DNA from 4 places in the Pseudomonas sp. NFX1 genome. Region 1 is predicted to be linked to each of the others. Evidence: riboswitches for the same ligand, from Rfam matches in the RefSeq annotation. Region 1 holds a riboswitch; each other region holds the start of a gene.
The links. A riboswitch is a leader RNA that binds a small molecule or an ion and turns the genes downstream of it on or off. The one in region 1 is predicted to bind cobalamin.
Positions count from the first base shown of each region.

Region 1 (7,050 bases):
CGAAGTTCCAGCATTGGCATGGCTCCTGTTTGCAGGCGGGAGCGTTGAGTCTGCTACGCCAGTGCCAAGGCTGGCAATGCTCAGTCGCCGGGGCGATAGAGGTGTGCGTGCCCGGCCCGGTACAGGGCCGATTCGGCGAACGGCGTATCGCCCAGCACATGGCCGACGAGGATCAGCGCGGTACGGCGAAAACCCTTGAGTGCAACGCGCTCGACGATGTCTTCCAGGGTGCCACGCACCCAGTCCTGGTCCGGCCAGGTGGCGCGATGGACCACGGCAACCGGGCACTGTTGGCCATAGTGGGGTAACAGCTCGCTGACGATCCGCGGCAGGTGTTTCACGCCCAGGTGGATGGCCAAGGTGCTGCCATGGCGCGCCAGATCGGCCAGTTGCTCGCCGGGCGGCATCGGCGAGCTGTCGCCGAAGCGGGTCAGAATCACCGTTTGCGAGACCTGCGGCAAGGTCAGCTCGCAGCCCAGCAACGCCGCGCTGGCGGCGGTGGCGGTGACACCCGGAATGATCTGGTAGTCGATGCCCAGCTCACGCAGGTAGCGGATCTGCTCGCCGATCGCGCCATACAGGCTCGGGTCGCCGCTGTGCACCCGGGCCACGTCCTGGCCGTGTGCGTGTGCCGTGCGCATCGCGCTGATGATCTGCTCCAGGTGCAGCTCGGCGCTGTTGATCACGGTCTCGGCCTGGTGGCCATCGAGTACGGCAGCGGGCACCAGGGAGCCGGCATAGATGATCACCGGGCACTGGCGGATCAGGCGCTGGCCCTTGACCGTGATCAGTTCCGGGTCGCCGGGGCCGGCGCCGATGAAGTAGACCGTCATGGAAAATCCTTGCAATGAATGGTTGGCGCAATTATCGCCCGCAGGCCAGGGCGAGGGTAGCCGGCCCGTACACCTGGCGGGTAACCAGCAGCCTGGCAGCGCCGAGGTGCTGTCTGGCCATGGCCAGCGCCGCGCTCTCTGCTACACCCCAGCAACCGCTGTGTGCGTGGGCAATGGCCGAGCGATGGCTGAGCAGCAGTTCGTAGGAGGCAAGTTGCCTGGCATCGTACAGCAGCAACGGCACGCCGAGGCGCGTGGCGAGTTGCTGCAGGCCAGGTTCGTCGGCCTTCAAGGCAATGCTGGCGATACCGCGTAGCGCTGGCAGTGCCAGGCCGTGGTGGTCCAGGGCCTGGCGCAGCAGGGTTTCGAGGGTGTCCGCCGGGCAGCCCCGGCGGCAGCCGAAGCCGGCGTACAGTGTCGGCACCGAGGTGTCGAACGCCATCAAGCCCGGCTGGAGCGGCGGAACAGCCACGCGCTGAGCAGCCCCAAGGCCACCCAGAAGGCCGCGTTGGTCAGCCAGGAGGCGATCTTGAACTGCGCTTCCAGGGCCTCGGGTGCGAGGCTCTGATGAACTTCAGGTTGCGGTGCGCCAATGACATGCGGCAGCACCAGCAACACGGCGCCCAGCGCCTTCACCAGCCAGTGGCGGGCGAACACCAGCAGGGCCAGGCCCAACGCGGTGGCACTTGCGGTACCGATCCACCAGGCCTGACGTTGCCCCAGGTCAGCGGCCGCGGTGCCCGGCAGCTCCGGTGGCAGGCCCAGGGTAGGGGCCAGGCAGAACACGGCGAAGCCCGCCAGGCCCCACAGCGCCCCTGTCGCTGCGCGCTTGGGCTCACGCAGGCTGTACAAGGCGGCGAGTATCAAGGCGAAGCCGACCGCGACAACAAGGTTGCCGCCGGTGGTGGACAGGATGCGCTGCCAGCCATCTTCGGGCGACCAGGCTTCGTCGCTGTGTTCATGGGCTGCGGCCCCTTCGGCGCCGTGTGCGTGATGCTCGGCAGCAGGGGCTGCAGACTCGTAGGTTTCCGCCTCAAGGATCAAAGGAGCAACCCAGAAGCTTTGCAGCAGGGTCAGCAGCAAGGCTGCAAGCAGCCCGCTGAAGCCCGCAGTACGGGCGATGCGCGTGATCATGGGGCGTACTCAGTGGCAGGGGAAGGCAGCGCTGTGACGGGTGTCGTGGGCCGCGTTGTGCACGGCCTCGATGTGCGAGAAGCCGGCAAAGTAGACCAGGCACAGGCCGAGCAGGCTGGCGCCGACGGCGATGACGACACGCTGACTGAGGGTAACGGGGGTGGCAATGCTGTGTTTGGCGCTGGTGACGGGCATGACGCGTTCCTCTGCTTTTTGTGGGCAACGGGCAAGCGCGGCAGCCCCGAACGTGATCCGCCCAGGGGAATGCGACAGCGCCCGCCCACCGCGGGGTGTTGTTCATGAACGCCAGGCCGGTCTCCGGGCTAACGAGGAGGAGCAGCGCTCCTGAAAAGCGCCCCTTCCCATGCCAGGTAATGCGGCACAGTGGTCTAGACGCTTCGCTCGCTTACCGTTGCGGGGGCAGCACCGGGTTTATCCGGCCCTGGTCGAGGGCCTGTGACGCACCGGTTTCCCGTTTCACCCCTGAAGGGGCACCTGAACGCGAGGCATTAGGAGACCACGAGGCAGGTTTTCCGTCAATTGCACAGCGGTTCGCGTGCGAAAAGTATTTCAGAAGTTGTAAGTGACCCGGCCGAAGTAGTAGCCACCGGTAAACCCGTAAGGCGAATAGGCCCCGTAGCCTTTGACCATGGTCTTGCTGCTGGGCGCCTGGCGTTCCGGGTACACGTCGAACAGGTTGCGCGCGCCAATGGCCAGTTCAAGGTCCTTGGTCAGCTGGTAGCCCAGGTCCAGGTCGGTGATCCAGCGCGCCTTGTATTCCCGGTCCAGCGAGCGGTCGTTGGCGTCATTCACCTCGCGCCATGAACCATAACGGGTCAGCCCGAGGTTGACGCGGTAGCGCTCCCAGCGCCAGTTGGCACCGAGAATCAGCTTGGTGTGCGGCTGAACGTCGGTCAGGAAATTGCGCGCCTCGCGGTTCATCAGCTCATACGGCGTGCCCAGGATGTTCACGCTTTCCTTGTAGTCGAGGATCTCGGTGTCGTTCCAGTTGAACGCTGCCGTCCATTTCAGCGAGCCAGCGCCGCCCAGGTCCTGGTCGTAGCTGCCCACCAGGTCCAGGCCTTTGGTGCGGGTGTCGGCGCCGTTGGTGAAGTAGCGCCCGCCGGACGTCGAGTCGATGCCACTGGCCAGCAGCGTGTCGGTCACCTCCGGGCCGAGCAGGGTGCCGGTGAGGGTGATGCGGTCACGCACGTTGATCAGGTACGCATCGGCGGTGAACGCCAGGCGCTCGCTGGGCTGCCAGGTCAGGCCGAGGCTGTAGTGGGTGGATTTCTCCGGTTTCAGCGCTTCGGCGCCCAGGGCTTGTGCGGCTGCGCTGTCCACGGGCAGCACGCCGTAGTTGATGGACTGATACACCCCGTTCACCACGCCATAGGTGGTCGAGCGGGCACTGAACAGGCTGTTGGCCAAAGAAGGGGCACGGAAGCCGTTGCTGACCGTGGCGCGCAGGGCCAGCGCGGGGGTGAGTTCGTAGCGTGTGGTCAGCTTGCCACTGCGCGTGGCGCCGATGCCGCGATCGTAGTGTTCGTACCGCACTGCGGCGCCCCAGTACCACTGCGCCAGCGGGTTGAAGCCGACATCCAGGTAGCCTGCATAGCTGTTGCGGCTGGCGCTGCTGGCCTCGGCTGGTGAGATGCCGTTGGTGACCTGTGCGCCGGAGGCGGCGCAATTGCCGGGGCTGACGCAATAACCCCCATCGGCCCAACTGGCCCAGTCGCCGGCCTGGACCTGGTAAGTATCGCGGCGCTGCTCCAGCCCCCAGGACAGGTCCAGGGGGTTGTTCAGGCCGATGTCGTATGTACGGTGCAGGTCGAGGTTGCTGGTCAGTTGCGAGGCAACCCACGTGCCGGACTCGAAGTGGTTGGGCGTGGCTTCGCCCAGGGACGGGTTCTGGTTGTTCCAGGTGCCTTGTTCGGCTTCGTTGCGGCCATAGGTACTGGACAGGTCCCAGTCCCACTCGCTGACCAGGCCCCTGGCCCCGATCGCCGCCTGGTAATCGTGCTCTTCGATGTACCAGGTGGGGGTGTAGCCTGCCGGGTAGCCATTGGGGCCGGTGGTGATGGTGTTGACGATGCTGGGCAGGCGAAAGTTCTGGCCTTGTTCGGCTTTGCGGTACGACCAGGTGCTGAACGAGTACAGAGTGAGGTCGTCGTTGACCGGTAGTTCGGCGTTGTAGCCCAGGGTCAGCAGGTTGATCTTGGGCGTGCCGTAGCCGCCGTAGGTGACCTTGCCGGCCCGGTCGAGCGCTTCTGCCTGGCTGTAGCCGTTGGCACTGGCCTTGTTATCGTCGTTCTGGCTGCGCGCATCCAGGGCAAGCTGCAGGATGCCGTCGCGGCCAATCTCGAACCCCTTGTTCAGGCTTTGCTGCACGGTTTGCTTCTTGCCGTCGTAGCCTTGCCCGGCGGTGGTCACTGCCGTACCGCTGGCATCGGCCTTGAGGATCACGTTGATCACCCCAGCGATTGCGTCGGAGCCATACTGGGCGGCGGCGCCATCGCGCAGCACCTCGACGTGGTCGATCGCGCTGATCGGAATCAGGTCCAGGTCACTGGGTGCAGCACCGGCGTTGATGCCGCTGATGTTCAGGGTCGCGCTGGTGTGGCGGCGTTTGCCGTTTACCAACACCAGTACCTGGGCGGCATTGAGGCCACGCAGGCTGGGTGCGCGAGCCATGCCGCTGGCGTCCCAGCCGGTTTTTTCCGGCAGGGTCAGGGACGGCACAGTGGCGCTCAACGCTTCCATCAGGCCGGGTTTGCCGGTTTCTTGCAGCTGCTTGGCACTGATCACATCGATGGGTACCGGGCTGGTAGTGACGGTGCGCTTTTCTGCGCTGCGGTTGCCGGTGACGATCACCGTGCCCAGTGCCGAGGTGGCGGGTTCGCTGGCCATGGCGGTTGCGGTGTTAAGCCCGGCGAGCAGGGCGACGGGGAGCAGCGAGGCAGTGGTCAAAGGTTGCTTCATGCACGAAATTCCTTGGCTGACGGCATGGCGCACTCAGGGCGCCTTGGCCGCGATTGCTTCGATTTCCACCAGGGCACCGGGCAACGGCAGGGCCACTACCTGGATCGCGGTACGCGTAGGCTTGCGGGGTTGCTCGGCAGTGGCGAAGAACTCGCTATACGCCGCCTGCAAGCCGGCAAAGTCGAGGTTGCCGCCCTTGTCGGGGTCGCCAACCAGAAACACCCGCAACTGCACGATGTCGCCCAGGCCCAGCCCTTGGCTGCGCAGGGCCGTGTGCAGCTTGCCGAGTACCGAACGGGTCTGGGTCTCGGTGTTGCCGAACGCGGCAATGCTGCCCTTGGCTGCCTTGGGGTCGGCGATGTCGGGCAGGGTGCCGCTGACGAACGTCAGCTGGCTGCCGGCCGGTACGGTCACCAGCTGTGAGATGGGGAAGTTCGAGCCTGGCGGGTCAATGCGCTTGATGCCGTCGGCCTGGGCGTTGAGGGTCAGGGTCATGAGCACTCCGGCGAGCAAATGCAAACGTGGCATGGTCTGGGTTCCTTCTAGAGTCAGGCGGCAACGCCGCGCGCGGTCTGGCTGGCGTGGCGGGCGATCAGGCCGACCACCCGGCGTGCGGATTCGGCAGCGCTGTTCTGCCAGATGCCAACGCCGCCATGGGCCAGGGCATCGCTGGCCAGCCAGGTGCGGCCCTGCGGCTGGTTGAGGATGTCGTACCCCGGCTGGGCGACCTCGTCGTGGACGATCCAGGGGCTTTCACTGAACGGGATCTTCGACCAGTTGATCGCCAGCGGGCGGCCGAGCTTATGGCTGTGGCCCGGGTGCAGCGACTCGACCGCCTGGCGCGAAGAAGCGATCTGCGCCTGCAGGCCTTTGCCCGCAAACTGCTGCGCAACCTCACCGGTGTTGTAGGTGGCGACCAGTACACCCTGCTCGCTGTTGAGGCGGTCGCTGGGGTACCACAGGGTGCGGGCCTCATGGTTGATGTAGGAAAGGCCGCCATAGATCTGGAAGTCTGTTTCCCAGAAGCGCGGCGACTGCCAGGCCACCTTGTTGGCCTTGTCACCCTGGGCCAGGCCGATTGCCTTGCGGTATTCGGCGCTGAAGTTGGTGTCCAGGCGCGCCAGCAGCGGCAAGGGCAGGGTGACGATGGCATAGTCGGCCGTTTCGACATGCTGCCGGCCACTCTTGCGGTCGCGCCAGAGCACACGGCTGCCTTGTTCCCCGGTCTGCACGCTGAGCACTTCGGCACCCAGTTGCACGCTGTCCTTGACCTGCCGGTAGAACGCCTTGGGGATCTGGTCCATGCCGCCGACGGGCTGGAACATGGTGGACGAGAACTCGGGGATCTCGTCGAACACCAGGGGCAACAGCAGGTTGTTGTCCAGCAGTTGATCGAGGGGGACTGGCTGGCGTTGGATCGGGGTCTGGTCGCCGGCACCGGCGAAGCGGGTATAGCCCGAGCGTACCGAACCGCGGTAGTGCTGCTCGGTGTCGAGGTCGCCGTAGACCTTGAGGAAGTCCAGCAGGGCCTTGCGCTGCGGGGCGCTGAGCTCCTGGTCGAGGCTGTTGCGGCTGACGCTGCGGGCCAGCAGCTCGCTGAAATGGCCGCGAGTATCGTTGACGGCCTGGCGCAACAGCAGGGGTGGGCGGCTGAGGTCTGGCTGGGCCAGTGCGTTGCGGCTGCTGTTGACCAGCACCTGCAACTCGACGCCCAGCTCGCGGCAATAACCGAGGATGGTCAGGTGGTGGCTGGGCAGGCGTGCGGCACCGGCGTTGAAGAACAGGCCCTGGTCGAACTCGACGGTTTGGCGGGTGCCGTCGTTGTGTTCGATCCGGTCGCCCTGGCGCAGGGTCCAGACGCGGCCACCGACGCGTTCGCGGGCTTCCAGCACTTTGACTTTGAAGCCGGCTTTGCGCAGCTCGTAGGCCGATACCAGGCCGGAAATGCCGGCGCCGACAATCACCACGGTTTTGCCGTTGCCGCCGTTGGCGGCCAGTTGCAGGGGTTCGAAGGTGGCGGCCAGGGCGTTTTGCCCGAGCATGCCCACGGTTGCCGAATAGCCGCCGAGGGCGGCGAGGCGGGTGATCAGATCTCTGCGGG
Region 1 covers NZ_CP169366.1:1,671,544-1,678,593, reverse strand. The annotation lists gene DJ563_RS07245 (DUF1272 domain-containing protein) at 1-14, opposite strand, end outside; gene cobM (precorrin-4 C(11)-methyltransferase) at 81-833, opposite strand; gene DJ563_RS07235 (cobalamin biosynthesis protein) at 865-1,257, opposite strand; gene DJ563_RS07230 (CbtA family protein) at 1,275-1,967, opposite strand; gene DJ563_RS07225 (CbtB domain-containing protein) at 1,977-2,162, opposite strand; cobalamin riboswitch at 2,260-2,481, opposite strand; gene DJ563_RS07220 (TonB-dependent receptor plug domain-containing protein) at 2,538-4,949, opposite strand; gene DJ563_RS07215 (RidA family protein) at 4,983-5,477, opposite strand; gene DJ563_RS07210 (flavin monoamine oxidase family protein) at 5,498-7,050, opposite strand, start outside.

Region 2 (7,050 bases), 850 kb from region 1:
GTTTGTTGTCGTTCTTCTTGCCGTACTTGGCCTCGGCGCCGACCTGATAGATGAAGCCGGATTCGGCGGTCATCTTGTTGCCGAAGGTAGCGAACACACCGCCCTGGCCCAGGTGCTCCTTGTCGGTTTCGCTTCCCCCTTCGAACTTGAATTTGTCGTAGGCACCCAGCAGGCCGAAGGTGAACAGGGGGTCGGTACTGGGCGCGGCGGTGGCCGCCAGGGGCGATGCGATCAAGGCGAGCAGGCAGGTGTGACGCAGCAGATGACGAGCGGACATGCGTGGAGTCTCCATGACTTGTGAATAAATGATGAACGATCGGTTCGAGACACACGCTGTCGAGAAAGTTCGAAAAGAAATCAGTTAGAACGCGCAATGTGATGTTTTTAAAGGGTATTTCTGGGGCGCCAGAAATTGACGCGCAAGGTAGTTGGTGGGGTGCACGGCTGAATTCAACCTAAACCGTCATTGCCGGAAACCCGAATAAAGATATAAGATAACATTTCATAACAACACTCCATTCCTACCAGCGACCCCTCATGACCAGCGCCAGCGCAACCCCCACTCTCCTCACCCAGCGCCTGCAGAGCATCGATGCCCTGCGTGGCCTGGTGATCCTGTTCATGCTCCTGGACCACGTCCGCGAGACCTTTTTCCTGCATAGCCAGGTCAGCGACCCGATGGCCATCGACGCCACCGACCCATCGCTGTTCTTCAGCCGCACCCTGGCCCACCTGTGTGCGCCGGTGTTCGTCCTGCTGACTGGCTTGTCGGCCTGGTTGTATGGCGAGAAGTATCAGGGCCGCAGCGACGTCTGCGCCTTCCTGTTCAAGCGCGGGCTGTTTCTGGTGGTGCTGGAGTTCACCTTGGTCAACTTCGCCTGGACCTTCCAGCTGCCCCCCAGCGTGGTCTACCTGCAAGTGATCTGGGCCATCGGCGTGAGCATGATCGCGCTGTCGCTGCTGGTGTGGTTGCCACGTGCTGCGCTGATCGCCCTGGGTGCAATCATCGTCGGCGGCCACAACCTGCTCGACCACCTGCACTTCGGCGCAGAATCGGCCATGCACGTGCCGTGGGCGATCCTGCATGACCGCGGCTGGCTGGCGTTTTCCGACAACCTGCGCCTGCGCACCTCGTACCCCGTGCTGCCCTGGATCGGCGTGATCGCCCTGGGCTACGGCCTCGGCCCCTGGTTCGCCCGCAACAGCGACGCAGGTCAACGCCAACACCGGCTGTTGCTGGCCGGGGCGATCGCGCTGCTCGGCTTTATCGTGCTGCGCATGCTCAACGGCTATGGCGAAGCGCCCTGGAGCGGGTACCCGACGTTGACGCAGACGCTGATGAGCTTCTTCAACATCACCAAGTACCCGCCCAGCTTGCTGTTCCTCGCCCTCACGCTAGGCTGCGGCCTGCTGCTGTTGCGCGGCTTCGAGCGCGTCGGCCAGGCGCGCTGGATCAGCGCCCTTGCGGTGTACGGCGCAGCACCGATGTTTTTCTACCTGCTGCACCTGTATGTGCTGAAGCTGTTGTACCTGGCCTGCGTCGCCCTGTTCGGCCACAACCAGGGTGATTATTTCGGCTTCGACGGCATCACCGCGGTGTGGCTGAGTGCCGCGTTGCTGGCCGTGTCGCTGTACCTGCCGGTACGCGGGTTCGCCCGTTTGAAGGCACGGCGGCGTGACATCACCTTGCTGAAGTACTTCTGAAAAGCGTTTTCACCCGGCTGCCTGATGGTCTACCATGCGGGCCGCCGGTTTCCACCACGGAATCAATAGGGAATCCCAGGCCCGTCACCGGGCCAAACGGAACTGCCCCCGCAACTGTAGGTGCCGAGCCTGCTCCATCGATGCCACTGGATCAATCCGGGAAGGCTGGAGCCGGGCCATGACGCACCAGTCAGGAGACCTGCCGGCGAAAATCCACCAACCGGCGGGGTGTCCGGGATGGCCATCTCCACCCGTTTGCGGGTGCTGCCCCCTGCCCTGCGCAAGGGGCATCGGCGATGCCTGTCCGTGCGTTCATGCCGTGAACCATTCGATAGGAGATCGCCCACCATGCTGCCCCGTATTGCCGCCCTGATCGCTGGCCTCGGCCTCACCGGCCTGGCCCAGGCCGCTGCCACCCACTACCCGCTCACGGTCGACAACTGCGGCATGCCACAGACCTTCGCCCACGCCCCCGAGCGTGCGGTCACCATCGGCCAGGCCGGCACCGAAATCCTCTATGCACTGGGCCTGGGCCACACGCTGGCGGGCACGTCGCTGTGGTTCAACAACGTGCTGCCCGAGTTCAAGGCCATGAACGACAGGGTCGAGCGCCTGGCCGACAACGACCCGAGCTTCGAGGCTGTGGTAGGCAAGCGTCCGCAGTTGGTGGCAGTGCAATTCGAGTGGATGGTCGGCGCACAAGGCGTGGTGGGTACCCGTGAACAGTTCGACGAGTTGAAGATCCCGACCTACCTGTTGCCGTCGGACTGCGAAGGCAAGGACAACCTGGTGGGTGCCGATGGCACCCGCCTGCAGGCATTCCAGGTCGACAGCATCTATAAAAGCGTCAGCCAGCTGGCCGAGATCTTCGACGTGCAGGACCGCGGTGCGGCGCTGAACGCCGACCTCATGGGCCGCCTGGACAGCGCCAAGGCGCAACTGGCCGGCAAGGACCTGTCCAACACCTCGGCGCTGTTCTGGTTCTCCAGCGCCGACCTGGATATCGACCCCTATGTGGCTGGCCGCCAAGGCGTCGCCGACTTCATGCTGCGCACCCTGGGCGTACGCAACGTGGTCGAGTCCACCGAAGAATGGCCGACCGTGGGCTGGGAAACCCTGGCCAAGGCCAACCCGACCTGGCTGATCATCGCCCGCATGGACCGCCGCCGCTTCCCGGCAGACGACTACCAGAAAAAACTCGAATTCCTGCGCAACGACCCGGTAACCCGCAACATGGACGCGGTGAAGCACGACCGCATCATCGTCCTCGACGCCGACGCCATGCAGGCCGGCATCCGCCTGTTCCGAGGCTTGCAGACCCTGTCTGCGGCGTTCGCCAGCGGTAAAGCGGCACAGTGATGAGCCGCTTGTTGCCTTACAGCGTCCTGGCCTTGGCAGCCCTGTGCGCCGCGCTGCTGGCCGGTACCGCGATCGGCGAGAGCGACCTGGCGCCTAGCGTGGTCTACCAGGTGCTGGCCAATCACCTGTGGCAGGCCGGTTACCCGGTCGACCCGATCGACGCCGGGATCGTCTGGAACTACCGCCTGACCCGCACCCTGGTGGCAGCCGCCTGCGGCGCCGGGCTGGCCACGTGCGGGGTGATCCTGCAGGCGCTGCTGCGCAACCCGCTGGCCGAACCCTACCTGCTGGGGTTGTCCGCTGGCGCCTCGACCGGCGCGGTGCTGGTCGGCCTGCTGGGGCTGGGCAGCGTGGCCCTGAGCATGTCTGGCGGTGCCTTCATCGGCGCGCTGGCGGCGTTCGCGCTGGTGCTGGTGCTGGCCCGCGCTGCCGGGCCAAGCAACAACAATGCTCAGGTGATCCTTGCCGGCATTGCCGGCTCGCAGCTGTTCACCGCCCTTACCGCCTTTCTCATCACCAAGTCGGCCACCGCCGAACAGGCACGCGGCATTCTGTTCTGGCTGCTGGGCAACCTCAGCGGCGTGCGCTGGCCGTCGGTGTGGCTGGCATTGCCGGTGGCGCTGTTCGGGCTGGTGGTGTGCCTGTGGCATCGCCGCGCACTGGATGCCTTCACCTTCGGCACCGATTCGGCGGCGTCACTGGGGATCCCGGTGCGGCGTACCCAATTGCTGTTGATCAGTTGCGCCGCGCTGGTGACCGCAGTGATGGTGTCCATCGTCGGCGCCATCGGTTTTGTCGGGCTGGTGATCCCCCACGCCCTGCGCTTGCTGCTCGGCCCCGGGCATAGCCGCCTGCTGCCGGCCAGCGCACTGGGTGGGGCATTGTTTCTGATCACTGCGGATATCCTGTCGCGCACGCTGATCACAGGCCAGGTGATCCCGGTGGGCGTGGTCACCGCGCTGATCGGCGCACCGGTGTTCGCGCTGATACTGGTCAGCCGACGGGGGCGCCCATGACCGTCATGGCCAACCTGCAGATCGCCCCGCTTGCCTGTCAGGGCCTGGGCTTGCAGCTGGGCGGCAGTAGCGTGCTGCGCGACATCGAGCTGGCCGCTATCCAGGGCGAAACGCTGGCCATCGTCGGCCCTAACGGCTCTGGCAAATCGTCCCTGCTAAAACTGCTGGCGGGCTTGCGCAAGCCTGGCAGTGGCCGTGTCGACCTGCTGGGTGAGCCGCTGGCGCAGCTGCCACGCCGGCGCATTGCCCAGGCCCTGGCACTGGTCGAGCAGCAGGCGGACACAGCTGATGCGATCAGCGTATACGACGCGGTAGCCCTGGGCCGTACCCCCTGGCTGTCGGCCCTGGCGCCGTTCGCTAGCCAGGACCGTGCCATCGTCGAGCAGGCCTTGGCCGACCTTGACGCCCTGCACCTGCGCACGCGCCTGTGGCATTCGCTTTCAGGTGGCGAACGCCAGCGCGTGCACATTGCCCGCGCCCTGGCCCAACGCCCGCAGGTGCTATTGCTCGACGAGCCAACCAACCACCTGGACATCCAGCACCAGTTGAGCCTGCTGCAACAGGTCCAGGCGCTGCCGGTCACCACCTTGGTAGCCCTGCACGACCTCAACCAGGCGCTGACCTGCGACCGCGTCGCGGTGCTCGACCAAGGCCGCCTGGTCGCCCTGGGCAAGCCGCTCGACGTGCTCACCCCCGAGCGCCTGCTGAGTACCTTCGGCGTGCACGCGCACTACCTCACCGACCCCTTCGACGGCGCGCGCATTCTGCGTTTTCGCGCCCCCTGAACCAGGAAGTTCCCACCATGCTGTTGCGCCCTGTCGCCCTGCTGCTCGCCAGCACCCTGTTTGCCCCTGCCGTGCTGGCAGAGGTGCACGAAGTGAAGATGCTCAACCGTGGCACCCAGGGTGCGATGGTCTACGAGCCCGATCACCTGCGCATCGCAGCCGGGGACACGGTGCGCTTTCTGCCGACCATGAGCGGGCATAACGCTGCCAGCGTGCCAGGGTTGCTGCCGCAGGGGGCGCAGGCGTTCAAGAGCAAATTGAACCAGCCTTACGAGCACCAGTTCAGCGTGCCGGGCGTGTACGGCATCCAGTGCATTCCGCACCTGGCGATGGGCATGGTGATGGTCATTCAGGTGGGTGACGCGGCGCCTGCCGAATTGCCGGCCAACCTGCCTGCACGGGCGCAAGCCCGCTTTGCTGCGCAACTGCAGAAGCTGGGGGCTGGGCAATGAAGCGCCTGTTGTTGGCGCTTCCACTGGTGGGGCTTACCCCTTTCGCAACGGCTGACTCCGCCCAGTCCAACAGCAGGGGCTTCATTGAAGACGGCAGTTGGAGCCTGCTTAACCGCAGCGTATTCGACCAACGCGATTACCGGCACGGCGGGCGCAACAGCAGTGGCCGCAATGCCTACAAGCCCCGAAGCGAACGCAGCGGCAAGGCTGAGGAATGGGCTTACGGGTTGATGGGTACGTTCCAGTCCGGGTTCACCCAGGGCCTGGTTGGCGTCGGTGTCGATGCCCATGCCTACCTGGGCGTACAGCTCGACAGTGGCGGTGGCCGTGTCGGCAAGGCGCGCCTGCTGGGTGTCGACAACGATGGGCACCCGAAAAACGAATACAGCCGAGCCGGCGCTGCGCTGAAGGTGCGGGTGTCGAATACGGTGCTGTCCTACGGCGAGCAGCGGGTAAAGACCCCGGTGTTCAGTTCGTCCGACAGCCGTTTGCTGCCCGAGACCGCCACCGGCTTTTTCCTCAGCAGTCGCGAGATCGACACGCTCCGACTGGTCGCCGGCCACTTCAACGAAAGCACGGACCGCAACGCCTCAAGCCACGATCAGGGGTTCGTGGTGAACTACTCCAATGGCCGCCAGGGCAACAGCTTCGACCTGGCCGGCGTGGTCTGGAACCCCAGCGCGGCCTTCAACGCGAGCCTGTATACCTCACGTTACGAGGATAGCTGGAACCAGCACTACCTGGGCAGCACCCTCACCCACGCCCTGGACCAGCGCCGCAGCCTGAGCCTGGACCTCAACCTGTACCGCACCACCGACACCGGCAAGGCGCTGTCCGGGCGCATCGACAACACCACCTGGAGCCTGGTCTCGCGTTACAACCAGGGGCCGCACGGTTTCAGCCTGGGCTGGCAGCAGGTGGACGGCAATACGCCGTTCGACTATGTGACGCGCGGCGCGATCTTCATTGGCAACGCCGTGCAGATGTCGGACTTCAACGCGCCAAATGAAAAGTCATGGCAGGCGCGGTATGACCTGAACATGGGCGCCTACGGGGTGCCGGGTTTGAACCTGACGGCGCTGTATGTGCGCGGGTTCGATATCGATGGCACGCATGTCGACCCCGCTGGCGGCTATGCGTACCTGGGCTACGGCAAGGGCGGCAAGCATTGGGAGCGCGACCTTGAGGCGCGGTATGTGGTGCAAAGTGGCAAGGCCAAGGGCACCACGTTCTCGATTCGCCATAATGCACACCGGGGCAACACGGCGCAGGCGGAGCTCGACGGTGATCAGATTCGCCTGGCAGTCGAGTGGCCGCTGGGGGGCGGGTTCTGACACGCCTCGAAGCAGCTCCCAGGGTCAAGGTGCCGCAGCGGATTGCGCCTGCACCCCCCACTCGGCCTTTTCCTGCGCCGTCATCGACACAAGCACTTCGGCAAACGTCTGGCCCAACTCTGCGCTGACATTGCCGAATGCCTTGTAGTTGGTCAGCAGGTAGCGCTTCACGGTCCTGGGCCAACGCCCTTCCTTGTGCGCCGTATTGATGATGCCCTTGGCGTCGTGACGCGTGGCACCTCGCCACAAGTCCATCAGCCTGTTTTCGAAGTGGCCGAATGACCATAGGTCCCTACGGTCTTCGAATTCATCCAGCAGTTTGAGCTTGTACAAGGCCATGTGTGGCATCGGCGATTCTCCCGCTTGTGCATGGTTCGAGCTGTGAGCGGGAAGGTAAGCA
Region 2 covers NZ_CP169366.1:819,788-826,837, reverse strand. The annotation lists gene DJ563_RS03650 (outer membrane beta-barrel protein) at 1-277, opposite strand, end outside; gene DJ563_RS03645 (DUF1624 domain-containing protein) at 538-1,704, shown strand; cobalamin riboswitch at 1,733-1,925, shown strand; gene DJ563_RS03640 (ABC transporter substrate-binding protein) at 2,053-3,063, shown strand; gene DJ563_RS03635 (FecCD family ABC transporter permease) at 3,063-4,079, shown strand; gene DJ563_RS03630 (ABC transporter ATP-binding protein) at 4,076-4,864, shown strand; gene DJ563_RS03625 (pseudoazurin) at 4,882-5,316, shown strand; gene DJ563_RS03620 (OprD family porin) at 5,313-6,650, shown strand; gene DJ563_RS03615 (hypothetical protein) at 6,675-6,998, opposite strand.
Region 2: another riboswitch for cobalamin. It lies ahead of DJ563_RS03640 (ABC transporter substrate-binding protein); the one in region 1 lies ahead of DJ563_RS07225 (CbtB domain-containing protein).

Region 3 (7,050 bases), 550 kb from region 1:
GGCCACGCCGTGAGCAGCAAGGCCCATGACCTGCGTGACCGGGCCGGCGAGCTGGGGCAGGGCGCGCGCGACACGGTGCACGGGTCGGCTGACAGCCTGCGTGGCAGCGCCCAGCAGATCGGTGACCAGGCCACGGCGCTGAAGGGCCAGTTCGATCAGTTGCTCAAGGAGCAGCCCTTGGTACTGGCCGCGCTGGGCATAGCCTTGGGTGCAGCCTTGGGTGCGGCACTGCCCGGCACCCGTAAAGAGGACGAGCTGATGGGCGCCAGCAGTGACCGCTTGACCGACACGCTGAAGGCCAAGGGTGAGCAAGCCAAGGAGGCGGTAAAAGAGTCGGTAAGGGAAGCCACCGCGAAAGAGGCGCCCACGGGCACGCATCGAACGGCGGACACTGACTTGTCTTCGGGGTTGGGCTTCCCGTCCTGAAACCTCCGGGGGCGTCGCTGCCAGCGGGCGACGCCCCCCCTGGGGGATTATTGGCCGCGGCGTTTGCGGCCGGCTTCGTAACGCGCCAGCAGGGGTTGGACGCTTAGCCCATGCACCACGATGCTCAGCGCCACCACCGACAACGTGAGGTTGGTACTCGAAGTGGCGACGCTGGGCAGCATGTCGTGATTGAGCGCGTAGAACAGGTAGTAGAGGCTACCGATACCGCGTATGCCGAACCAGCCAAGCAGGCCGCGCTGGCGCAGGTCCAGCAGGCCGTGCCCGGGGATCAGCAGCGTGCTCAGTGGCCGAATGATCACGAACAGCGCCGCGCCGACGACCAGGGCTCGCCAGTCCCAGTGCTCGATCAACACGACCCCGAGCAACGTCACCAGAAAGACCTCCATCGCCCGCTCCACCAGCCCGCCGAACGAGAGCATGTCGCCGAGCATGATGCCCGCTGCGACCTGTGTGTCTTCCAGTGCGGCGATATCCCCTTTCACCGCATGCTCCGGGGCGACATGCTGGTGACCGACGACGGGCTGTACAAGGTGCTCGGCGGGCGCTTGCGGGGTGGGGCTGGTGTGCACCTCGGCCTGTCGCAGGCCGAGCCCCGCCGCGAATACCGCGAGAAAGCCATAGCCATGGATCAGGTCGGCGACCACATAAGCCATGGCAATCAGCGCCAGTGCCAGGTAGTCGTTGGGCGAAAGCGTGCTGTCGGCATGCTGGGTGCGCAGGTACAGGCTCAAGTGCCCAAGGCCGCGCCCCATCCAGTAGCCACTGAGCAAGCCTGCGGGTACCGCCCACAGCACGTCCTGCAACAGCCAGTCGGTAAGCCACTGGCTGCCTTCGGCGCCCTGCACCAGCAGCAGGCCGAGGATCACGAACGGAAAGGCGATGCCATCGTTGAGCCCCGCTTCGCCCGACAGGCTGAAGCGCACCCGGTCGTAGTCCTGCGCGTCGTTGACCTGTACCAGCGTGGCCAGCACCGGGTCGGTCGGGGCCAGGATGGCGCCAATCAGCACCGACACCCCCCAGCCCAGGTGCAGGCCGTAGTGCAGCACCAGACTGACCCCCGCGATGCAGGCCAGCATCACGGGCCCGGCCAGGAAGAAGGCCACCCGCCAACTGCGGCTGCTCAGCGGCAGGCGCAGCTTGAGGCCGCTGACGAACAGGGAAAACAACACAGCGACCTCGGTCAGGTGCTCCATCCAGCCGCTGGCCTGGGGCAGGTCGAGTTGCAGCAGCCCGAGGCCGCCCGGGCCAAGGCCTACGCCCAGCCCCAGGCACACCACCGAGGTGGTGACAGGGATCCAGCGCAGGTAAGAGGAAGTCAGCGCCAGCAGCAGCAAGACGGCGCCGAGCATGGCCACCCAGACAATGAAACTCATGTGCGCAGGTGCCTCCAGCGAGTCGGGTTGTGACGCGGGTACAGACAGTCAGTCTAGCCGTTGCTGTCGCGTAGCAGCGCCTTTGCGCTGTACAGGGCGGTTGACGTAGCGGCATTTTGATGGTCATCTGCGCGCCTGTTTCAGGTGCCCCCTGCCGCCGTGCATGGGGTGAAACGGGAAGCCGGTTCGTCATCGAGCGATGATCAGTCCGGCGCTGCCCCCGCAACGGTATGCGAGCGAAGCATTCAACACACCACTGTGCCACGGCATGGGAAGGTGAATGCTTCATGCCCCTCGCGAGCCCGGAGACCGGCCTGAAGCATCGTTTGGCAAACCCGCGGTGGGCGGGCGCAGGCCGGTTTCCGTAGGCGTGCGCGCCTGCGATGCCCCTTTGCGTTGTTCCCCCGGGATTCTTTCATTCCTGCTTCAAGTGGAACGACATGTCCCGTTATTCGCTGTTCAGTTCTTTGCCAGGCCCGCTGCTGCATGCAAGCCTGGTGCCCTGTGTTTTCCTTAGCGTTGCAGCCCACGCCGCCGAGGCGGACAACGCCCTGGCGCTGCCGGCCACGGACATTACCGGCACGGCCGAGCGCAACCCGCAGCCCGACCTGCATACCCCAGGCACCAGTGGCTCGCGGCTTGGCCTGACGCCGCTGGAAACACCCGCCAGCGTGACCAGCATCAGTGCCGAGCAAATCCTCAAGCGCAACAACGCAACGGTTCAGGACGCGGTTACCCGTTCGCCCGGCATCACCTTCATCGGCACCCCCGGCAACGGCGGCACGGCGCTGTCGGCCCGTGGCTTTACCGGGCACAGTTCGACCATGCAGCTGTACGACGGCACCCGGCTGTACGTAGGCGCCGGCACGGTGACCTTCCCGGTGGACACCTGGTCGGTAGAGCGCATCGATGTGCTGCGCGGCCCGGCATCGGTGCTGTACGGGGAGGGCGCCACCGGCGCGGTGATCAACGTGGTGCCGAAGAAGCCGTTCGAGGGTGAAATCCGCAACCACCTGCGCCTGGGCTACGGCTCGGATGACCGCCGGCAGATGGCCCTGGACAGCGGTGGTTCGCTGACCGATACCTTGAGCTATCGCCTGAACCTGAACAAACAGGCCAGCAACGGCTGGGTCGACCGCGGCGACTCGCAGAGCCTCGCCATCAGCGGCTCGCTGCGCTGGCAGCCCAGTGATGAGCTGAGCTTCACCCTCAGCCACGACTACGGTGACCAGAACCCGCAGCAATACATGGGTACGCCGTTGGTGGGTGGGCACTACCGCGAGTCGCTGCGCGATCACAATTACAACGTCGACAACGCCGAGCTGCATTACAACGACCAGTCCACGCGCCTGGTGACCGACTGGGTGATCAACGACAACCTGACCGCCAGCAACCAGTTGTACTTCCTCAAGGCCCAGCGTCGCTGGCGCAACGCCGAGACCTACACCTGGTTGCCAGGTGACCAGGTGCGCCGCAGCAGCTTCATCAGCATCAAGCAGACCCAGGAACAGCTCGGTGACCGCCAGTCGTTCACCTTGCAACACTCGCTGTTCGGCCTGGACAGCCAGACCGTGGTGGGCGCCGACTACAACACGATCCGCTTCGTGCGCAAACACGACTTCGGCAACACCCTGACCGATACGGTGCCGTTGTCGGGTTCGGGGGGCGGCGAATACATCAGCAACGACCCCTTCCGCTCGCGCGAAGCCAACCAGGCCAAGCAGTTTTCGCTGTTCGCCGAGAACCGCACGCAGTTGACCGAGCGCCTGTCGCTGATCACCGGTGTGCGCCGCGACCAGGTGCACTTGCACAGCGACGACCTGGATACCGATACCCGCACCGACCGCAGCTTGTCCGGCAACAACTGGCGCGCCGGGCTGGTGTTCGCGGTTACCGAAGACCTGTCGGTCTACGGCCAGTACGCCACCAGTACCGAAGGCGTAAGCGACCTGCTGACCCTCGACGCCGCTCAGCAGCAGTGGGACCTGAGCACCGCCAAGCAAACCGAAGTGGGCATCAAGCAGATGCTGCCCGAGGGGCGAGGGGAGTGGACCTTGGCGGCGTACCACATCGTCAAGAAAAAGCTGCTGAGCACCGACCCGCTCAACCCGACGCTGCAACAGCAGGTCGGCCAGCAGTCGTCGGACGGTATCGAAGCCACCCTCGAACTGCGCCTGCCCTACGACGTGCAGCTGTCCGCCAACGCCGCCTGGGTGCGGGCAGAGTATGACGAATTTACCAATGGTACCGACGACTATTCCGGCAACCAGCCCACCGAGGTGCCACGCCGTTCCGCCAACCTGTGGTTGAGCAAGGACTTCGGCCAACGCTTCAGTGCCGGTGCCGGGGCGCGTTATGTCGACAGCCGTTACGCCGACAACGCCAATACCGTTCAGGTGCCCAGCTACACCGTGGTCGACGCCACTGTCGACTGGCACGTGCAACCGGACCTGACCCTGGGCCTGCAGTTGAACAACCTGTTCGATCGCCAGTACGCCATCACCACCGGTAACAACGGCCGGCAGTGGTACCTGGGTGAGCCGCGCTCATTCTTCGTCACGGCTGACTACAGCTTCTGAGCCTGTCGCACCGGTCTTTGGCCGGTGCCTCCTGGAGGTGATGCCCATGACGCAACTGCACATCGAGGCCCTCGCCTGGGCCCCGCAGGAACGGGGGCGGGCACCGCGCCCGCTGTTGCAAGGCGTGGACCTGCACGTGGGGCAGGGCGAGTTCGTCGGCCTGATCGGTCCCAATGGCAGCGGCAAGACCAGCCTGCTGCGCTGCGCCTACCGCGCCAACCCACCTGACCTAGGCCGGGTGAGCCTTGGCGCGGATGACATCTGGCAGCGCAGCGCGCGTTGGTGCGCACAACGCATCGCGGTGGTGCTGCAGGAGTTCCCCGATGAGTTCGGCTTGAGCGTTGCCGAGGTGGTTGCCATGGGCCGCGCGCCGCACAAGGGCCTGTTCGATGGCGACAGTGCCGAGGATGCCCGGCACGTAGCGCAGGCACTTGCGCAGGTGGGCCTTGCCGAGCAGCGCGAGCGGGCGTTTGCCAGCCTGTCCGGGGGCGAGAAACAGCGCGTGCTGCTGGCCCGGGCCTTGGTGCAGGCACCGCAGTTGCTGATGCTCGATGAGCCGACCAACCACCTGGACCCACGCTACCAGCTGGAGCTGCTCCAGCACCTGCGCAGCCTGGGCCTGAGCATTCTGGCCAGCTTTCACGACCTTAACCTGGCGGCCGCGTTCTGTGATCGGCTGTACGTCATCGACGGCGGGCGCCTTGTCGCCAGCGGCACGCCGCAAGCGGTGCTGACCCCCGGCCTGCTCAGGCAGGTCTTCGGTGTCGAGGCGCTGGTCGACCGCCACCCCCTGCACCCTTACCCACGTATTACCTGGATCACACGACCATGACCCTTCGCTACCTGATCGGCTTGCTGTCGATCCTGACCGCGCTGCCTGCCGCGGCCAGCGACTACCCCTTGAGCGTGCGCAGCTGTGACCGCGACGTGACGTTCAGCCAGGCACCGCAGCGGGTGGTGGTGCACGATGTGAACATGAGCGCAATGCTGCTGCACCTGGGGCTGCGCGAGCGCATCGTCGGCTACACCGGTTTCAGCGCCCGCAAGCATCGCGACCCGTGGCTGGACACGGCACTGCAGGGCGTGCCGCAGCTGGCCAGCCGCTACCCGGCCATCGAAACCTTGCTGGCGGCTGAAGCCGATCTGTTTTTTGCCGGCTGGAACTACGGCATGCAGGTTGGCGGCCCGGTGACCCCCAGCACCCTCGCGCCTTTTGCCATCCCGGTGTACGAGCTGAGCGAGTCGTGCTCGTGGGTCATGGCCCAGCAGCGGGCCAGCCTGGACGATGTCTACCGCGACCTGGGCAACCTGGGGCGGATATTCTCGGTCGAGCCCCAGGCCGACCGCGTGATCGCCAGCATGCGCGCGCGTATCGGTGAAGTGCAGCATCGGGTCGGGCAGGCGCAGTACATGCCACGGGTGTTCCTTTATGACAGTGGCGAAGACCGCCCGACCACCTCGGGAAGGCTTGGCGTGCCCCAGGCCCTGATCGAAGCCGCCGGCGGGCGCAACGTGATGGACGATGTGGCCGCCAGCTGGACCGAGGTGAACTGGGAAAGCGTGGTGGAGCGCGACCCGGAGGTCATTCTGATCGTCGACTACGGCCCCAGCACCTGGCAGCAGAAGCGCGACTTCCTGCTGCGCCAACCTGCGTTGAAAGACGTGCGGGCGATTCGTGATCAGCGCTTCATTGTGCTGACTTACCTGGAGGTGACGCCGTCCGTGGAGAACGCAGTGGCCATCGAAAAACTTGCCGATGCATTGCATCCCCCGTTGTTCCAAGGTGCTGCCCGATGAGGGTCGGGCACAGCACTGCGGCGTACCGGTGGCTGATCGTGCTGCTGAGCGTGGTGTTGCTGCTGTCGTGCCTGATCGCCCTTGCCTTTGGCCCCGCGTCGGTGCCGTTGGCCAAGGTTGCCGGTATTGTCGGCCAGCAACTGGGCATCGACATGCCGGGTGAGTGGAGCCAGAGCCAGGCCCATATCGTCTGGCTGATCCGCGCGCCCCGGGTGTTGCTGGGGGCTTTGGTGGGTGCCGGCCTGGCGCTGGTCGGCAGCGCGCTGCAAGCCGTGACCCGCAACCCCCTGGCAGACCCGCACCTGTTGGGTGTCAGCTCGGGGGCGGCGCTGGGGGCAGTGCTGGTGATGCTCTACCTGGGCGAGTTCATTGGGGTCTTCAGCTTGCCACTGGCGGCGTTCATGGGCGCGGCAGCGAGTATGTTGCTGGTGATTGGCGTGGCCCGGCGCAATGGCCGTATGGACAGCGACCGCCTGCTGTTGGCGGGCGTCGCCGTGTCGTTTGTGCTGATGGCGGTGGTCAACCTGCTGTTGTACACGGGCGATCAGCATGCCGCCGCTTCGGTGGTGTTCTGGATGCTGGGTGGCCTGGGCGCGGCGCGCTGGCATGTCATCTGGCTGCCGGCACTGTGCGTGGTGCTGGGGCTGGTCACACTGCAAGTGCTGGGGCGTGGCTTGAATGCGCTGATGAGTGGTGAGCAGACGGCGCTGAGCCTGGGTTTCAACGGCCGACGCCTGCGCCTGCAGGTGTTCACCTGCACCTCGCTGCTGACCGGCGTACTGGTATCGCTGTCGGGCGCCATCGGCTTCGTCGGCCTGATGGTGCCGCACATGGCGCGGGCGCTGGTGGGTGCG
Region 3 covers NZ_CP169366.1:2,225,800-2,232,849, reverse strand. The annotation lists gene DJ563_RS09730 (DUF3618 domain-containing protein) at 1-426, shown strand, start outside; gene DJ563_RS09725 (cation:proton antiporter) at 474-1,820, opposite strand; cobalamin riboswitch at 1,946-2,152, shown strand; gene DJ563_RS09720 (TonB-dependent receptor) at 2,261-4,399, shown strand; gene DJ563_RS09715 (ABC transporter ATP-binding protein) at 4,446-5,231, shown strand; gene DJ563_RS09710 (ABC transporter substrate-binding protein) at 5,228-6,196, shown strand; gene DJ563_RS09705 (FecCD family ABC transporter permease) at 6,193-7,050, shown strand, end outside.
Region 3: another riboswitch for cobalamin. It lies ahead of DJ563_RS09720 (TonB-dependent receptor); the one in region 1 lies ahead of DJ563_RS07225 (CbtB domain-containing protein).

Region 4 (7,050 bases), 140 kb from region 1:
AGCAGAATTTTCGCCTGGTTTGCATGCTTGGCCTGCCGCCCGGCACGCGCCTGGTGGCGCTCAAGGTCTTCGCGCTGGCGCTGTAACTGGTGGGCGTGACGTTTGCGCTCCAGTTTGAGCCGCGCAAGTTGCTGCTGGGCCACTTCTGTCTGCTTGGCTTTTTGCGTGACATAAAGGTTGAAATTGCCTCCAAATGCCTGCAAGCCGAGGCTGGACAGCTCGACGATACGCGCCATGTGCTGAAGCAGGCCGCGGTCGTGGCTGATAACCAGCAAGCCGCGGTCCCAAGCCTGGATCATGCTCAGCAACTGTGCGCGGGCTTCGGTGTCCAGATGATTGCTCGGTTCGTCGAGAATCAAATAGTCGGCGTCGCTGAGCCAGGCACCGATCAAGGCCACGCGCATGGCCTGGCCACCGCTGAGGCTGCGGGCAGGTTGGCGCCAGTCGAGTTGGCCAAGGCCCTGTCGGTCAAGGTGCACCTGGAGTTGCTCGCGAATATCCCAGCGTTCACCCACCGTGTCGTAATCGACGGGGTCGACGCTGCCTTGTTCAATACGCTTCAACGCCGCGATCACCGTGCCTGCCTGGGCAAGGTCGGCTACCGTGGCGCTTTGCTGGATGACCTGTTGATGCAGGTGGTGAATGCGACCCTGGCGAAGGCAGCGCCCGCTTGTGGGTTCGCGCTGACCTGCCAGTAACTGTCCGAGCAGGCTTTTACCCACGCCATTGCGCCCAACCAGCCCCGTACGGCGCTGATCGAACGATTCGTTGAGATTGGAAAACAGCAGCCTGCCATCAGGCAAAGCCAAGGAGACGCTATCCAGCGTCAGGATCGACGTATTCGTCATGCACAACTCCACTCAATGCCGCGACATCTCCGGAGCAAACCGGAGGCTGAAGGCTGGCCGTCGAAAAGACGGCGGCATCAATGGCGCATTGGACGAACACCTCGCAGGAATGGAAGACGGATCGTATCGAACCGGTGAAGGCAGGTAAAGCGCCGTCCGCCGATAGGCCTCAGTGCACTTGCAGGCGCTTGTTCCAGTCACCGTTGTGGCTGCGGCTACAGGCCTCTTCACTGTCAAAACGCACATGCCAGGCCGGATGATCCAAGCGTATCCCTACTTCATCCAGCGCCTGACAGGTCAGCGCCAGCATGCGCGCCTTGGCCACCCCAGCCAGCGCTGCAGCTTTGTCTGCCTCGCGCTGGAAAACCCAGGTGATGCGCAAGCTTGCGGGAAAGTTGTCGGGGTCGAGGCGGTGGGTGAGCCAGGTGAACCCGACGATTTCTGCCTTGGCCGTTTCGCAGGCCTCCGTCAGGCAAACTACCAGTTCACGCTCCACGCGTGCCACCTCGCGCTTACCCATAGCCTTCATTGGGCGGCCTCATTATCTATTTGCTGGCAAAAACGCAGGCGGTTGCCGAACGGGTCGTACACCTGCATCTGCAGGCCCCAGTCCAGCCTTTCGGCCTCAGGGCGGGCGTAGCCGTAGCGTTTGGCCTGCAGTTCGCCTTCGAGGGCGCGCAGGTCGTCAATACGGGCAAATACGGTTGAACCAGGGGTAGCGTCTCCATGGTGCTCGGTCAGGTGCAGTATCAGCCCGTCGCGATGAATTTGCGCGTACAGGGGCAAGTCCGGGCTGAAGCGGTGCTCCCAGTCGAGGCTGAAACCGAGAAAATCGAGGTAGAACTCTTTGGCCTTGTCGACCGAAAAAATACGCAGTACCGGGATGGCGGCGGCGAGCGGCATAAGGCGTCCTTGACCGTTGGCAAAGGTGCCACTGTAGCGCAGTTAGGCGGTCGCCTGCGCGTCTCTGGCTGCCGGGCCGACGGCAATGGTTGACCACCTGCCGGCCACTGCGTAGCCTTGCCTGTTCGAGGTTCTTCGGCCAGGCCGAAGCTAAGACGGGAACGCGGTACATGCCGCGGCTGCCCCCGCAACTGTAAGCACCGACAAAGGATCGACACAGCCACTGCGCAAGCGCGCGGGAAGGCGTCATCCGGCCCGCCTTGCTCTTTACCGAGCAGCAGGCATGGTGCGAGCCAGGAGACCTGCCTCGAAGCGCTTTCGACTTTCAACCGGGCGGGGTGATCCGGTGGCGAACAAGCCCGGCCGACCTGGCCCGTGGCTGTCGTCCTGCATGCCCGCGCCATCTGCCAAGGGCACCGCGACATGAAAACACTGGCCAAACTCCCCGTCACCATCGTTACCGGCTTCCTCGGCTCGGGCAAGACCACCTTGCTGCGCCATATGCTCGACAACGCCCAGGGCCGCCGTATCGCGGTGATCGTCAACGAATTCGGCGAGCTGGGCATCGACGGCGAAATTCTCAAGCAGTGCAGCATCGGCTGCACCGAAGAAGAAGCCAGCGGCCGCGTTTACGAACTGGCCAATGGCTGCCTGTGCTGTACCGTACAGGAAGAATTCTTCCCGGTAATGCGCGAATTGGTCGCGCGCCGTGGTGACCTCGACCACATCCTCATCGAAACCAGTGGCCTGGCTTTGCCCAAGCCGTTGGTACAGGCCTTCCAGTGGCCGGAAATCCGCAACGCCTGCACCGTCGACGCGGTGATCACCGTGGTCGACAGCCCGGCCGTGGCGGCCGGTACCTTTGCCGCCTACCCGGACCAGGTGGATGCACAGCGCAAACTCGACCCTAACCTGGACCACGAGTCGCCGCTGCACGAACTGTTCGCCGACCAGTTGGCCAGTGCCGACCTGGTGGTGCTGAACAAGGCCGACCTGATCGACGCCGAAGGCCTGGCCAAGGTCCGTGCCGAAGTGGCTGAAGAGCTGCCGCCCGCCGTCAAGGTGGTCGAGGCCAGCAGCGGTCGCCTGCCGCTGGAAGTGCTGCTGGGGGTGGGCGCCGAGTCCGAGGCGCACATCGATGGCCGCCGTACTCACCATGATTCGCACCACGATGGCGACGACCACGACGATCATGACCACGACGCCTTTGATTCTATCTCCATCGACCTGCCCGAGGCTGACGAAAGCCTGTTGCTCGATGCCCTGACCCAACTGGTGGTCGAGTTCGGCATTCTCCGCGCCAAAGGCTTTGCCGCCATCCCGGGCAAGCCAATGCGCCTGCTGGTGCAGGGCGTGGGTACCCGTTTCGACAAGCACTTCGACCGCGCTTGGCGCGCCGACGAGCCGCGTATCACGCGCTTGGTACTGATCGGTCAAGAGCTTGACGCTGCGCAACTCGAAGCGCGTCTGCGCCAAGCACTGGGCGCCTGACCCATGCACCTGCTGCGGACCCAGCCCGGCGGCTTCGTGCCGGATGACAGCATCGCCGACCTCGGCCAGAGCCCCGCCGATCTGGTGATCCTCTGCAGCGGTGATTCACACCTGGCATTGCTCGCCGACACGGCCGAGCAATTGCCTGACGACTTCCCCAGTTTGCGCCTGGCCAACCCGATGCAGGTGCAGAACCATGCCTCGGTCGACCTGTATGTCGACCAGGTGCTGCGCCATGCCAAGGTCATCCTCGTGTCGCTGCACGGTGGCGTTGGCTACTGGCGCTATGGCGTAGAGCAACTGGTCGCACTGGCGGCCCAGGGCGTGCAACTGATCCTGGTGCCGGGCGACGACCGCCCGGACCCGGAGCTGACCGGCCTGGGCACGGTGACCGGCGAGCAGGCCGAGCGCCTCTGGCACTACCTGCGCCAGGGCGGCAAGGCCAACGCCATCAACCTCTTCAACTGCCTGGCCAACCAGTGGCTGGGCCGCGATTATGGCTGGGACGAGCCGCAGCCCTTGCCGCGCACCTCGGTGTACCACCCGGCCAAGGGCAGTGCAGCGCTTGAAGACTGGTATGCGCAGTGGCACCCGGAACACCCGGTGGCACCGCTGCTGTTCTACCGCTCTCACCTGCAGGCGGCCAATACCGCATTCATCGACGTATTCTGCGAGCGCTTGCTGGCGGCCGGGGTCAACCCTTTGCCGATCGCCGTCGCCAGCCTCAAGGAAATCGCCTGCCTGGAACAGGTCGAAGCCTGGCTGGACGAGGTCGGTGCCGAGGTGTTGATCAATACCACGGGGTTTGCCTTGTCCAGCCCTGAGCGCCCCAACCTGCGCCCGTTCCGCCGCGATATCCCGGTACTGCAGGCTATTTGCGCGCAAGACAACCAACCCACCTGGGAAACCAGCGAGCAAGGCCTGGGCGCGCGCGACCTGGCCATGCACATTGCCTTGCCGGAGCTGGACGGGCGCATCATCACGCGCCCGGTCAGCTTCAAGGACATGGCCTGGCGCAGCGAGCGCAGCCAGTCCGACGTGGTCTGCTACCGCGCCCATCCCGAGCGCATGGACTTCGTCGCTGAACTGGCCCGGCGCTGGGTAGCGCTGGCCCGCTTGCCCAATGGCCAGAAGCGCGTGGCCCTGGTGCTGGCCAACTACCCGACCCGCGACGGCCGCATCGGCAACGGTGTGGGGCTGGACACGCCGGCGGCTGCGTTGAACATCCTCAAGGCGCTGCAGGGCGAAGGGTATCCGCTGGCCGACCTGCCGGGCACGGGCACCCAATTGATCCACCAGTTGCTGGGCGGCGTGACCAACGACCTCGACCATCTGGACCAGCGCCCCTGCGCGCAGAGCCTGAGCCTGGATGACTATCAGGCAGCGTTTTCCCGCCTGCCGGAGGCCAATCGCCAAGCGGTGCTGGAGCGTTGGGGCGCGCCGGAACACGACCCCATGTACCGCAGTGGGCGGCTGATGGTGGCAGGCCTGCGCTTCGGCCAGACCTTCGTCGGTATCCAGCCGGCACGCGGCTACCAGGTTGATCAAAGTGCGGTGTACCACGACCCCGATCTGGTGCCGCCACACGGGTACCTGGCGTTTCATTTCTGGCTGCGCCATGCCTTTGCTGCCGATGCGGTCATTCATGTTGGCAAGCACGGCAATCTGGAGTGGCTGCCCGGCAAAGGGGTCGGCCTGTCGGCGCAATGCTGGCCAGACGCGCTGCTTGGCCCGTTGCCGAACATCTACCCGTTCATCGTCAACGACCCCGGGGAGGGCGCGCAGGCCAAGCGCCGCACCCAGGCGGTCATCATCGATCACCTGATGCCGCCGTTGACGCGCGCCGAAACCTACGGCCCGCTGCGTCACCTGGAGCAACTGGCCGACGAATTCTATGAGGCGCAGTTGCTCGACCCGCGGCGGGCCCGCGAGCTGCAGCGCGACATCCTGGAACTGGTCAAGGCCAACCACATCGATCGCGAACTGCAACTGGAAGGCCAGCTGGACGATGCCGCCGTATGGCTGCCGCGCCTGGACACTTACCTGTGCGACCTCAAGGAATCGCAGATCCGCGATGGTTTGCATGTGTTTGGCCAGTCACCTGAAGGTAGGCTGCGCCTGGACACCTTGCTGGCGTTGCTGCGCGTGGAGCGCGGCGACGGCCGGGGTGGCAATGCCAGCCTGTTGCGCACACTGGCCAAGGCCCTGGTGCCCGGCTTCGACCCACTCGATTGTGACCTCGGACAGCCTTGGCAGGGCCTGTGCCCAGCGCTTTTGCAGGCAGTGAGCGACGCGCCATGGCGCACCTGCGGTGATACCCGTGAGCGCCTTGAACTGCTGGCCCTGCAGGTGATTGAGCAGGCACTGGACGGAGCTTCGGCACTGCCTGCAGTGAGCGAATGGCAACCGGTGCACGAAGTGGTGCAAGCGCTGTGTGCAACGGTGGCGCCGAGCCTGGATGCCTGTGGCGCGGCAGAAATCGACGGCCTGCTGGCGGCCCTGGCTGGCCGCTTCGTCCCGGCGGGCCCCAGTGGCGCGCCAAGCCGCGGGCGCCTGGACGTGCTGCCCACCGGTCGCAACTTCTATACCGTGGATGTGCGTAACCTGCCCACCACCACGGCCTGGCGCCTGGGTTTCGCGTCGGCAAACCTGATTCTCGAACGCCACTTGCAGGACCACGGCGACCACCTGCGCCAATTGGGCCTGTCGGTATGGGGCACAGCGACCATGCGCACCGGCGGTGACGACATCGCCCAGGCCATGGCCTTGATGGGGGTGCGCCCGGTCTGGGCCACCGGCAGCCAGCGGGTCGACGATTTCGAAATCCTGCCGCTGGGTGTGCTTGATCGCCCGCGGGTGGATGTGACCTTGCGCGTCTCGGGTTTTTTCCGCGATGCCTTCGGCAACCTGATTCGCCTGTTCGATGCCGCCGTTCAGGCTGTAGCGGCGCTGGATGAGCCCGATGACCTCAACCCGCTGGCAGCACGGGTGCGCAACGAGCGCGAAACGCTGCAGGCACAGGGCGTCGACGCTGAGCAGGCGGCCCGCCAGGCTGGCTGGCGGGTGTTCGGGGCCAAGCCCGGTGCTTATGGCGCTGGCGTGCAGAACGCCATCGAGGGCCGTTTGTGGCACAGCCGTGACGATCTGGCCGAGGTCTACCTCAACCACGGCGGCTACGCTTACGGCACAAGCGACGAGGGCACCCCGGCCCGCGCCCAGTTCGCGCACCGCCTGGGCCAGGTCCAGGCGGTACTGCAGAACCAGGACAACCACGAGCACGACGTGCTCGATTCCAACGATTACTACCAGTTCCAAGGTGGCATGCTGGCCGCCTCTGAAACCTTGTCTGGCGCGTCGGTAGCCAGTTATCACGGCGACCACAGCCAGGTCGATCGGCCGCGTATCCGCACCCTCAAGGAAGAGCTGAACCGGGTCATCCGGGCCCGTGCGCTCAACCCGAAGTGGATCGACGGAGTGAAGCGCCATGGTTACAAAGGCGCCTTCGAGATGGCGGCGACAGTCGACAACCTGTTCGCCTTCGACGCTACCACGCACCTGATCGATGACCATAATTATCAGTCCCTGGCCGATGCCTACGTGCTCGACCCGGCGACCCGCGACTTCATGCGCGAGCACAACCCCGAGGCCCTGCGCGACCTTACCGAGCGTTTGCTGGAGGCCCAGCAACGCGGCCTCTGGGAGGCGCCTGGCGATTACCGCGAAGCCCTTGAGGAGCAGTTGCTCGACGGCGAGGAACAGGCTTGAAATGAGTGAACCCGTACAATTTCCGCTGGCTGCAGTGGTCGGT
Region 4 covers NZ_CP169366.1:1,812,529-1,819,578, reverse strand. The annotation lists gene DJ563_RS07855 (ATP-binding cassette domain-containing protein) at 1-848, opposite strand, end outside; gene DJ563_RS07850 (hypothetical protein) at 1,018-1,377, opposite strand; gene DJ563_RS07845 (glyoxalase superfamily protein) at 1,374-1,751, opposite strand; cobalamin riboswitch at 1,863-2,075, shown strand; gene cobW (cobalamin biosynthesis protein CobW) at 2,175-3,242, shown strand; gene cobN (cobaltochelatase subunit CobN) at 3,246-7,007, shown strand; gene DJ563_RS07830 (ATP-binding protein) at 7,009-7,050, shown strand, end outside.
Region 4: another riboswitch for cobalamin. It lies ahead of cobW (cobalamin biosynthesis protein CobW); the one in region 1 lies ahead of DJ563_RS07225 (CbtB domain-containing protein).